DNA from 2 places in the Streptomyces sp. NPDC056479 genome. Region 2 is predicted to be linked to the other one. Evidence: riboswitches for the same ligand, from Rfam matches in the RefSeq annotation. Region 2 holds a riboswitch; the other holds the start of a gene.
The links. A riboswitch is a leader RNA that binds a small molecule or an ion and turns the genes downstream of it on or off. The one in region 2 is predicted to bind cyclic di-AMP.

Region 1: linked by a shared signal. The riboswitch ahead of ACFQ6S_RS41555 (NlpC/P60 family protein) and the one ahead of ACFQ6S_RS20305 (M23 family metallopeptidase) in region 2 are both predicted to bind cyclic di-AMP.

The regions. Positions count from the first base shown of each region.
Region 1 is NZ_JBHTRZ010000014.1:159,058-164,799, reverse strand. Features, by position in the region: gene ACFQ6S_RS41560 (tellurite resistance/C4-dicarboxylate transporter family protein) at 1-464, opposite strand, end outside; gene ACFQ6S_RS41555 (NlpC/P60 family protein) at 807-1,982, opposite strand; cyclic di-AMP (ydaO/yuaA leader) riboswitch at 1,991-2,159, opposite strand; gene pcrA (DNA helicase PcrA) at 2,532-5,015, shown strand; gene ACFQ6S_RS41545 (M23 family metallopeptidase) at 5,093-5,742, opposite strand, start outside.
Region 2 is NZ_JBHTRZ010000005.1:21,049-26,790, forward strand. Features, by position in the region: gene trmB (tRNA (guanosine(46)-N7)-methyltransferase TrmB) at 1-70, shown strand, start outside; gene ACFQ6S_RS20295 (PrsW family intramembrane metalloprotease) at 170-1,546, shown strand; gene ACFQ6S_RS20300 (aldo/keto reductase) at 1,569-2,513, opposite strand; gene ACFQ6S_RS20305 (M23 family metallopeptidase) at 2,669-3,694, opposite strand; cyclic di-AMP (ydaO/yuaA leader) riboswitch at 3,706-3,863, opposite strand; gene ACFQ6S_RS20310 (PP2C family protein-serine/threonine phosphatase) at 4,097-5,182, opposite strand; tRNA gene ACFQ6S_RS20315 (tRNA-Met) at 5,286-5,359, opposite strand; gene ACFQ6S_RS20320 (dihydrofolate reductase family protein) at 5,521-5,742, opposite strand, start outside.

The sequences.
Region 1 (5,742 bases), on a different contig from region 2:
GCGGCCAGTGTCGCGCCGAGGACGGCCAGGCCCTGGGTGGCGACGCAGCCCAGGAAGACCGAGCCGGGCATGTGGCGGCGCCAGTGGCGGGCCACCGTGATGAGGAGGCCGGGCCAGAGCAGTGCGGCGAGGGCCATGAGGGCTTCGGCGAGGGTTTCCCAGCCGAGAGCGGTGAAGCGGGTGCCGAGGACTGTTGTCGCGGCGATGGCGGTCAGGGCGGCGGGGGTGGCCGCCTCCTTGAGCCACCCCGGGCGGTCCCAGAGGAGCCGGGCGGTGAAGTCGCCGGCGAGGGCGAGCCAGGCTGCGCAGGCCAGGGCCAGGGCGATGCGGGAGAGGGTTTCGTAGCCGGTCTGGTGGAGGGCCACCGAGATGATGCCGGTGGCCATGACGGCGGCGCCGGCGGTGGGGGGTCGCTGCGACCACCAGGTGTGGAGGGGGGAGGTGGGGGTGGTGCTGGCGGGCATGGGGCGATGCTATGGAGCGGGGTGGGGGTTGGGGGTGGGGCGCGCGGGGGGTTGGGTGTGCGTTGATGCCTGCGGCGGCCCGCTTCGGCGAGTGGGGGTGCGCCTGGCGCCTGCGGGTGCGCTCTGGGTCGGGGCCGTGCCGGGGGGTGTCCGTCCTCGGTCCGGCGGTTGCTGGGCGTCAGGAGGTGCTGTTTCTTGACGCCTGCCGCTGCGGGCGGACACCCCCCGGCACAGCCCCTTGCCGCCGTACGCGGGTGCGGGTGCGTTTCGGTGCGACTGACGAAGCACGCGCGCGTGGCCTTATGAGTGGCCCGCGCGCGCGTGGTGGGGAGAGGGGCCGGGTCAGGCGGGGCGGACCACGCTGTGGATCGACGACTCTCCGTCGTAGTAGATCGACTCCTCGCGGACGTAGGCGCCGGGCTTCGGGGCGTGGATCATCATGCCGTTGCCTATGTAGACGCCCACGTGGGTGACGTCGTCGTAGAAGAAGATCAGGTCGCCGGGCTGGGCGCTGGAGAGGGGGACCGTGGTGCCGGCGTTGACCTGGTCGTAGGTGACGCGGGGGATGTCCACGCCGGCGGCCTTCCAGGCGGCCTGGGTGAGGCCGGAGCAGTCGTAGGAGTCGGGGCCGGTGGCGCCCCAGACGTACGGCTTGCCGATCTGGGAGCGGGCGAAGGCCAAGGTCTTCTCGGCCTTGGTGGCGTAGGAGCTGTCCGAGGAGGACGAGTCCGAGGTGCCCGAGTCGGCCGGGGGCTGCTCGGTGTTCTCCTGCTGCTGTTGTTGCTCGGCTTCCTGGCGCTGGCGCTCGGCCTCCGCCTGCTGGCGGGCCAGCTCGGCCGCCTTGCGCGCGGCCTCCTCCTGCTTGCGCTTCTCGATCGCGGCGAGGCGGGCCTTCTCCTCCGCCGTCAGCTTCGAGAGGAGTTCGCGTGCGTCGGAGAGCTTCTGCTGGACGGTGGTCTTCGCGTTCTGGAGGTCGCTCTGCGACTCGGTGAGCGTCTCGAGGCTCTCAGTGGCCTCCTTGCGCTTCTCCATCGTCGCCGACTGCTGCGTGACGTACTCGTCGACCGACTCCTTCTGACGGTCCGTCATGCGGCCCATCAGCTGGCTCTGGTCGAAGTAGTCCTGCGGGGTGTCCGCGAGGAGGAAGGTCGCCGTGTCGGGGGCCGAGGCGCCGGTGCGGTACTGCGCGGCGGCGGAGCGGCCGAGTTCCTCGCGTGCCTCGTTGAGCTTCTGGGTGCGCTGGGCGACGTCGTCGAGGAGGGTGTCGACGCGCTTGCGCTGTTTCGCGGTCTTCTCCTTGGCCGCGTTGTACTTCTCGGTCGCCGACTCCGCCTGGCGGTAGAGGTCGTCGACCTTCTTCTCGACCTCTTCGAGGCTGGGCTTGTCGTCCGTCGAGGGGCTCGCGTTGGCCGTCTGGGACAGCAGGGCGACGGAGGTGAGGGCCGCCGTGGCGAGGGCGGGGGTCCGTATGCCTGCTACGCGCGTACCAGCGGGACGCGACTTGCGGTGCGACGCCAAGGGAGGCGACTCCTTCCATGCTCCGCCTACCGAGTTAGCTGTCGGGTTCGGGCGGGTGGTTCGGAAGGGTTGCCCTACGGCCGCTCCCGGATGGGAAGTCGGGCCGATTCACCCCAAGTTCGGTGGGTCCCCGGCTCCGCGCGCCGTGAGACGCGCCGGACTCGGCGGAGGCCGTGCGGCCCGGCGTCGTTCGCCGGTGGGGGTCGTACGGCCTGTCCGGCACGGTAGCCAACTCGTGTGGCGCCTGTGAAGGTTGATGTTCGATATGCCCGATACATTTTCGTGACCTTGAGTCAGGGCGGGACTGAAGGTGCTTGATTCGGGGAGTGTGTGACTGTTTGTGCGCTTCTCCGAGGAGTGGGCTGGTTAGTGGCTTTTGTCGGGTTAATCGGCCGTTCTGTCTGGGTGATCGCAGGTTGTGAGGGGCTGGTCGCGGGGGGTGAGAGGGCTCTCGGGTGGGTGGGAACGGAAGATCGTCGGGAATCGGAACGTGTGATGTTCTCGGGGCGGCGGCGGGCTGTCAGTGGGGCGGCCTAGACTCGGAGAGCGATGAGCAGCCTCTTTGACGACAGCTTCCTGGCGGACCTCCAGGCCCCACGGGCCCACGAGGAAGAGCCGCCACCACCGCCCGAGGGCGATCACGCTCCGGAGCCGGTTCCGGACGATCTGTTCGGTGGGAAGTTCGACGTGCCACCGGACCGGGACGCCTACTACCGCGACGGCGCCCCGCGCCCGGCCATCGACGCCGCGGCACTGCTGGAGGGGCTGAACGAGAACCAGCGCGCCGCCGTCGTCCACTCCGGCACCCCGCTGCTCATCGTGGCCGGGGCCGGCTCCGGCAAGACGCGTGTGCTCACCCATCGCATCGCCCATCTGCTGGCCGAGCGGAGCGTGCATCCGGGGCAGATCCTCGCGATCACCTTCACCAACAAGGCCGCCGGCGAGATGAAGGAGCGCGTCGAGCAGCTCGTCGGCCCGCGTGCGAACGCGATGTGGGTGATGACCTTCCACAGTGCGTGCGTGCGCATCCTGCGCAGGGAGAGCAAGAAGCTCGGGTTCACGTCCTCGTTCTCGATCTACGACGCCGCCGACAGCAAGCGGCTGATGGCGCTCGTGAGCCGTGATCTGGACCTCGATCCCAAGCGGTACCCGCCCAAGTCCTTCAGCGCCAAGATCAGCAACCTGAAGAACGAGCTGATCGACGAGGAGGACTTCGCCGCCCAGGCGACGGACGGCTTCGAGAAGACCCTCGCTCAGGCCTATGCGATGTACCAGTCGCGGTTGCGGGAGGCCAACGCCCTCGACTTCGACGACCTGATCATGACGACGGTCAATCTGCTGCGTGCCTTCCCGGATGTCGCCGAGCACTATCGCCGGCGGTTCCGCCATGTGCTGGTGGACGAGTACCAGGACACCAACCACGCGCAGTACGCGCTGGTGCGCGAGCTCGTCGGGACCAGCGAGCACCCCGTCGACGTGCCGCCCGGCGAGGACGACCTCGCGCCCGCCGAGCTGTGCGTGGTGGGTGACGCAGACCAGTCCATCTATGCGTTCCGGGGCGCCACCATCCGCAACATCCTCCAGTTCGAGGAGGACTACCCGGATGCGACGACGATCCTGCTGGAGCAGAACTACCGCTCCACGCAGACGATCCTGACCGCCGCCAACGCGGTCATCGAGCGCAACGAGTCCCGTCGCCCGAAGAACCTGTGGACCAACGCGGGCGCGGGCGCGCGCATCACCGGCTATGTCGCGGACACCGAGCACGACGAGGCGCAGTTCGTCGCCGAGGAGATAGACCGACTGACGGACGCGGGCGACGCGAAGGCCGGCGATGTCGCCGTCTTCTACCGTACGAACGCCCAGTCCCGTGTCTTCGAGGAAGTCTTCATCCGCGTCGGGCTGCCCTACAAGGTCGTCGGCGGTGTGCGCTTCTACGAGCGCAAGGAGGTCCGGGACGTCCTCGCCTACCTGCGGGTGCTGGCCAACCCCGAGGACTCCGTACCGCTGCGGCGGATCCTGAACGTGCCCAAGCGCGGCATCGGTGAGCGCGCCGAGGCGATGATCGACGCCCTTTCGCAGCGGGAGAAGATCAGCTTCCCACAGGCGCTGAAGCGTGTCGACGAGGCGTACGGGATGGCCGCGCGGTCGACCAACGCCGTCAAGCGGTTCAACACGCTGATGGAGGAGCTCCGTACGATCGTCGAGTCCGGCGCGGGGCCGGCGACCGTCCTGGAGGCGGTCCTGGAACGGACCGGCTATCTCGCCGAGTTGCAGGCGTCCACCGATCCCCAGGACGAGACCCGCATCGAGAACCTTCAGGAACTCGCGGCCGTCGCCCTGGAATTCGAGCAGGAGTCGGGCGAGGGCGAGGCCTCCGCCGGACTGGCGGCATTCCTGGAGCGGGTCGCGCTCGTCGCCGACTCCGACCAGATTCCGGACGAGCAGGAGGACGGCTCGGGCGTCATCACCCTGATGACCCTGCACACCGCCAAGGGCCTTGAGTTCCCGGTCGTCTTCCTCACCGGCATGGAGGACGGCGTCTTCCCGCACATGCGCGCCCTCGGCCAGACCAAGGAGCTGGAGGAGGAGCGGCGGCTCGCCTACGTCGGCATCACGCGCGCGCGTGAGCGGCTCTATCTGACGCGCTCGTCGATGCGGAGCGCGTGGGGGCAGCCGTCGTACAACCCGCCGTCCCGCTTCCTGGAGGAGATCCCGGCACAGCACGTGGACTGGAAGCGCACCGGGGCGACCGCGCCGGTCTCCTCCGGTCCCGTGTCCGGGGTCGCCGCGTCGCTGTCCTCGTCCCGCTCGCGTTCCTCGGCCTCGGGCGCCTCCGGCTTCGCCACGCGCCGTACCTCGGAGAAGCCGGTCGTCCAGCTGGCGGTCGGTGACCGCGTCACACACGACCAGTTCGGGCTCGGCACGGTGATGGCCGTGAAGGGCACGGGTGCGAACGCCGAGGCGACGATCGACTTCGGGGACAAGCCCAAGCGGTTGCTGCTGCGATACGCGCCCGTGGAGAAGCTCTAGCACCGCCGGCGAAGCTCCGGCACCGACAAGTGCGCCCCCGCTGAAGGGCGGGGGCGTGGAGCGGGCCGTGGCGTCGCTTACGTCGGGTCGACCCCGTGGCTGCGCAGCCAGGACAGCGGGTCTATCGCCGAGCCGCCGCCGGGGCGGACCTCGAAGTGCAGGTGCGGGCCGGTCGAGTTGCCGGAGTTGCCGGAGTACGCGATCGGGTCGCCGGCCTTGACGGTCGTACCGGAGGCGACGCGGTAGGTGGAGAGGTGGCAGTACCACGTCTCCGTGCCGTCCTTCGCTGTCACGATCATCATGTTGCCGTAGGCGCTGTTCCACTGCGTGCGGACGGTGCCGTCGGTCGCGGCCGTCACCGTCGTGCCGTAGGAGACCGGGAAGTCGATGCCGGTGTGCACGGACATCCAGTTGATGCCGGACTGGCCGAAGTAGGCGCTGAGGCCGTGCTGTGCGACCGGGACCGCGAACTTCGGGCGCAGTCGCTCCTTGCGGGCGGCCTCCTCGGCGGCCTTCCGCTTCTCGGCCGCCTGCTGGGCCTTGAGGTCGATGCGCTCCTGGGTGCGGCTGGCCCGGTCGGCGAAGTCGTCGGCGCCGGCGGAGAGGCTCTCCAACTGGGTGTCCAGCTTGTTGTTCGCCGTGGACGGCCTCACGGCCTCGCCCTCCGAGGCCAGCGTGGACGCGTCCTTGTCGTCGGTCAGCGTGCCGACGGAGGCGGCGGCGATGC
Region 2 (5,742 bases):
TTTCGAGGGCCAAGGACTGGACAAGGGTCATGTCGTGAACGACCTGCTCTTCCGCCGCGTACAGCGGTAGGAGCAGCGGGAAGAACAGCACCGACAGCAACCCCCTCCGGCGCCCGAGCCCCACTCGCGCTGCTGCGGGCGGCGCCCCTGCCTCGTTAGGGTCAATGCCGTGGCCACCTGTCCCCCGTACCCGACGCACCCCACCGGTCCCACCGGCGGCGCACTGCGGCACGCGCACTGGTGGCACAAGCGCTGGGTGCGTTACGGCGCGCTCAGCACCCTGCTCGCGCTCTCCGGGCTGGTCATCCTCGCCCTGGTGCGCGAGCAGACCGGCACCGAGGGGTTCCTGGTCGGGCTGGGGCTCGCCGTCCTGCCCGTGCCGCTGCTCGTGGCGTCGTTCCGCTGGCTGGACCGGGTCGAGCCGGGCCCCTGGCGCAATCTGCTGTTCTCGTTCGCCTGGGGTGCCTGCGCGGCGGCGCTGATAGCGATCGTCGCCAACAGTTTCGCGACCAGATGGATAGCGACCGCGACGGCCGATCCGTCGCACGCGGACACCCTGGGCGCGACCGTCATAGCGCCCGTCGTGGAGGAGTTGGCGAAGGCCGCGGCCATCCTGCTCGTGTTCCTCTTCCGCCGACGCGACTTCACCGGCATCGTCGACGGCGTGGTGATAGCCGGGGTCACCGCCACCGGCTTCGCCTTCACCGAGAACATCCTCTACCTCGGTACCGCCTTCGGTACCGACCAGCTCACCGGCGACCGCGGCATCGCCTCCGTCACGGCGGCGACCTTCTTCGTCCGCGTCATCATGTCGCCCTTCGCGCACCCGCTCTTCACCGTCCTGACCGGCATCGGCTTCGGCATCGCCGCGCTGGCCGGCGAACGGCAGCACGTGCGGCGCGTGCTTCTGCCGCTCTTCGGCCTGCTGCTGGCCATGGGCATGCACGCCATGTGGAACGGTTCCTCGACCTTCGGCGAGTACGGCTTCTTCGCCGTGTACGCGACGCTGATGGTGCCCGCGTTCGGGCTGCTGACCTGGCTGGTGATCTGGACCCGGCAGCGCGAGTTGAGGACCGTGCGCGAGGAACTGCCCGCGTATGTCGTCGCCGGGTGGCTGTCCCCGAGCGAGCCGTTCGCCCTGGGCTCGATGCGGGACCGTCGGGTGGCCCGGCAGTACGCGCGCCACCGAGGGGGGCGCCCGGCAGCGCGGGCCGTGGCGCAGTACGAGGCCTACGCCACCTCGCTGGCGTTCCTCCGGCACCGAGGCCGCCGCGGCCGGGCCGGCGCGGACTACGTCGTACGGGAACAGGAGTTGCTGCACGAGCTCTGGGCGCGGCGGGAGTTCGCACGGCCGGCGCTGGAGCACGCGGTCGCCGCGCAGACATGGACGGGGCACGGGCACGGGTACGGGTACGGATACGCCGGTCCCGGGCCCGTCCACCGGCAGCCGTACGGCCAGGTGAACGGGCCCGGGTACGCACCTGAGAACGGGCCCGAGTACGGGCCGACGGTGCCGTACCCCCTCTACAACCCGTACCGGTCGTAGAGACCGAGGAAGAGCGGCGGACTCAGGCCGACGCCTCCGTCAGCCTCTCCAGCTCCTCCTCCGTCAGCCTCAGCTCCGCCACCCCCAGCAGCGCCGGAAGCTGCTCCACCGTCCGGGCCGACGCGAGGGGCGTCGCGACCGTCGGCCGGTTCGCGAGCCAGGCCAGGGCCACCGTCGCCACCGGCACCTCGTGGGACAGGGCCACCTCGTCCAGGGCGGCCAGCACCCGTCGGCCCCGCTCCGTCTCCGCGTGCCGGCCGGCACCCTGGGCGCGGGCGCTGTCCACCGTCGTACCGGCGCGGTATTTGCCCGTGAGGAAACCGGACGCGAGGGCGTAGTACGGGACCGCCGCCAGACCCTCCCGCTCGGCGAGGTTCTGCAGGGCGCCCTCGTAGGTGTCGCGGGAGACCAGGTTGTAGTGCGGCTGGAGGGCGACATACCGGGCGAGGCCCTCGCGGTCGGAGAAGGCGAGGGAGGCGGCCAGGCGCTCGGCGGAGATGTTGGACGCGGCGATGTGCCGTACCTTGCCCGCCTTCACCAGCTCGTCCAGGGCGCCGATGATCTCCTCGACCGGCACTTCCGGCTTGTCGTAGTGGGTGTAGTAGAGGTCGATGTGATCGGTGCCCAGGCGGCGCAGGGAGGCGTCGGCGGCCGCCTTGATGTTGGCCGCCGTCAGACCCCGGAAATCGGGGTGCTGGCTGACCTTGGTGGCGATCACGAGATCGTCCCGGTTGCCGCGTGCCGTCAGCCAGTTGCCGATGACCGTCTCGGACTCGCCGCCCGCGTTTCCCTCGGCCCACGCCGAGTAGACGTCGGCTGTGTCGATGAAGTTGCCACCCGCCGCCGTGTACGCGTCGAGGACGGCGAAGGACTGGGTCTGGTCGGCGGTCCAGCCGAAGACGTTGCCGCCGAGGCAGAGCGGGTGGACCTCGAGGTCGGAGGAGCCGAGCTTGCGAAGAGAAGTCATGCTCAACGTCAACTGCCGTGCCGGAGCAGCTCATTCCAGGACGGCGACAAAGTCCCGGAAAACCTGCGGGCACACTGAAAACCGGCAGCCCTGACGTCGGGGGGACGCCGTCAGGACCGCCGGGGATCAGAAATGGATACCCGCTGAAGGGTGTCTCAGGGCGTCAGGCCCTTGCCCTGCAGCCACGCCATCGGGTCGATGCCGCTCGAGCTTCCGCCGGGGTGCACCTCGAGGTGCAGATGGGCGCCGGTCACATTGCCCGTGGCGCCCACGCGGCCGATGACGTCGCCCGTGTTGACCTTCTGGCCCACGCTGACGCTGATCGAGGACTGGTGCGCGAACCAGAGCTCGGTGCCGTCGTCGAGGGTGATCTCCGTCTTGTAGCCGTACGAGCCGTCCCAGCCGGCGAAGGTGACCGTGCCGGAGTGGATCGCCTTGATCAGCGTGCCGGTGGGGGCGGCGAAGTCGAGACCGGTGTGGTAACCGGAGGACCAGTAGGCGCCGGCCTGTCCGAAGGTCGAGGTGATGGTGTACGAGGAGGTCGGCAGCGTGTACTGCTTGGCCAGCTCGGCGAGACGCTCGGCCTCCGCCTTCTTGCGGGCCTCCTCCTCGGCTGCGGCCTTCGCGGCGGCGGCCTTGGCCTTGGCCTCCTTCTCCGCCTTGGCGGCCGCCGCGGCGGCCTCCTTCTGGGCGGCGGCGACGGCAGCGGCGGCGGCCTTGCTGTCGATCTGGTCCTGCTGGAGCTCGGCCTGCGCGATGATCCGGCTGCGCAGCGCCTCGCCGGCGTCGGAGCCGTCCTGCGCGGTCTCCTCGGTGGCCTCGCCCATGGTGCTGAGCGCGGTGGCCGTGTCCTCGGCGGGCTCGGAGGAGTCGTCGGAGATGAGGGGCAGGTCCGGCATCGTGATGGCGACCGGCGGCTTGCCGCTGTTGGCGCTGGCCATGCCGCCCGCGCCGACGGCGGCTATGACGCCGACGCCGAGAACCGTGGAGCTGCGGGCGAGTCCCCCGCCGCGCTGCTTGGAGACGCGATGCCTGCCACGAACGGGACGAATGGACTCCGCGGTGGGGTTCCACTCCTCGAACGGGCCCTCGTCGGTGCGGTAGCTGTCGTAGCCGAAAGTCTCGGTGGTGCGCTGGCTCGGCACGAACGGGGCTTGCGGAGCAGGCCGGTTTGACGCCACGTGGGCGTACTCCTTTCCTTCCTTCTCGCCTACCGGGTTAGCTGACGGGTTCGGAGCAGGAAGGTCTCCTACGCGCGTATACCAACCGTGCTTCCACGGCGGAATCCGTGCGATTCACCCCAGGGTGGTGGTTCCCCGGCTCCCTTGCGGGACTCGGCGCGTGCGCACGGAGCCGACTCTTGTGACGGCTGGGACGACCGCGCTGCGTTATCGAACGTTAATAGACGCGGGGTGCGGATTCCAAGCTGTTCCACTTGATCATTAACGATTCTCGCCTGGACTTACAGGTCATGAGCGGTCCAAATCGGGCGAGTTGGCCAAGGCTCAGGGGCCACACAGGTATTGACGGTATGTCAGTTGTTATGCGGAGGGCGGTCATCCGATCACCCCTGGTGACAACGATCAAGGCCGGCGTACGGCCATGAGGGCCAGGTCGTCCGCCATCCCGCCCCCGGAGTGCCGGCGGGCCTCCGCCGCGAGCACGCCGAGCAGCGCGGCCGGCTCGCGCTGGGCGTTGGCGCGCCCCGCGAGCCCTGTCTCGGGGTCGTAGAACCGTCCGCTCGCGTCCCGCGCCTCGGACAGGCCGTCGGTGTACAGCAGCAGGGTGGCCCCGCCCGGGAAGTCGGCCTCGTCGGCCCGGTCGGGCCAGGCCCCGAGCTCGGCCATGCCCAGCGGCAACGCGGGTTCGGTGGCGGGCAGGGGGCGCACCGTGCCGTCGGCGTACAGCAGCAGAGGTGACGGATGCCCGCGGTTGACCAGCCGCACGATCCCGTTGCCGTGCGGCAGCTCGGCGAGTACGGCGGTGGTGAACCCCTCGCGGGTCTCGACCCTGTCGCGCCGGGTGCGCTCACGCGCCAGCGCCCGCTCCAGTCGCTGCGCGACCGCCTCCAGCGTGACCTCCTGCTCGGCGGCCTCCCGGAAGGCCCCGATCACCACGGCTACGGCCCCGACCGCCCCCATCCCCTTGCCGCGCACGTCCCCCACGACGACCCGCAGACCGTGCGGACTGTCCTGGACGGCGTACAGATCACCGCCGATGGAGGCGCCCTGCTGCGCCGCCTCGTAGCGCGCCGCGATCTCGAACCCGCCGATCCGCTCGGCGGGTTCGGGCAGTACGGCGCGCTGGGCGGCCTCGGCGATCTCGCGGACGGAGGCGAGGCGCTCGTCGCTGCGGCGGACGAGGAGGTTGATGAGGACGGCGAGCACACAGACGACCACGGTGGTGACCAGCTCGGTGATCACCTCCGCCTTGGGCAGGCCGCCGCGCAGGACGCGGAGCACCAGCAGCACGGTGATGGCCACGACGCCGGTGACCACCGTGCCGCGCTGCGAGTAGAGCGGGGCGGCGACCAGGGGCGCGGCGGTGAAGAAGGGGGCGCCGGTGAAGTCGGAGGGGGTGATGTAGTCGTACACGGCACCGGCCGCGATCAGCAGGCCGGGGAGCAGCCGGACGAACCGGCGTGCGTATGAGATCCGCCGCTGCTCCACCTCACCAGGGTTGCCGAAGCGGGGGCGGGGAGCGAGCGCTGGGAGCCGACCGGGGAAAACACTCAGGGCCGGAACTGAATCAGTTCCGGCCCTGAGCCTTCAGTAGCGGGGACAGGATTTGAACCTGCGACCTCTGGGTTATGAGCCCAGCGAGCTACCGAGCTGCTCCACCCCGCGTCGTTGACTCAATAGTACGCCATCCGCGGGACCCAAAGCACACACCTTTCCCTTCAGAGCTGGTCCAGGCACTCCCAGCCCGTGCGGCACCTGAGGAAAAGGCCCTTCAAGAACCCCTGCAAGGACCCCTTCAACGACCCTTCAAGGACCGAAACCCGGCCTCACCCCAGCAGGTGCGCATTCGGCGCCGTCGCCCGCTCCTCGTACTCCGCCAGCACCACCACGTCCACGCCCTCCGCCGCCAGCACCCCGCTCCCGTCGGCCCCCACGACAAACGTGTCCGGCTCCCGCCAAGCCGTCACCACCCTGCGCACCCCCGCCTCAAGAATCAGCCGCGCACACGGCACAGGCCGTGACGAACGCCGCGTGCAGGGCTCCAGGCT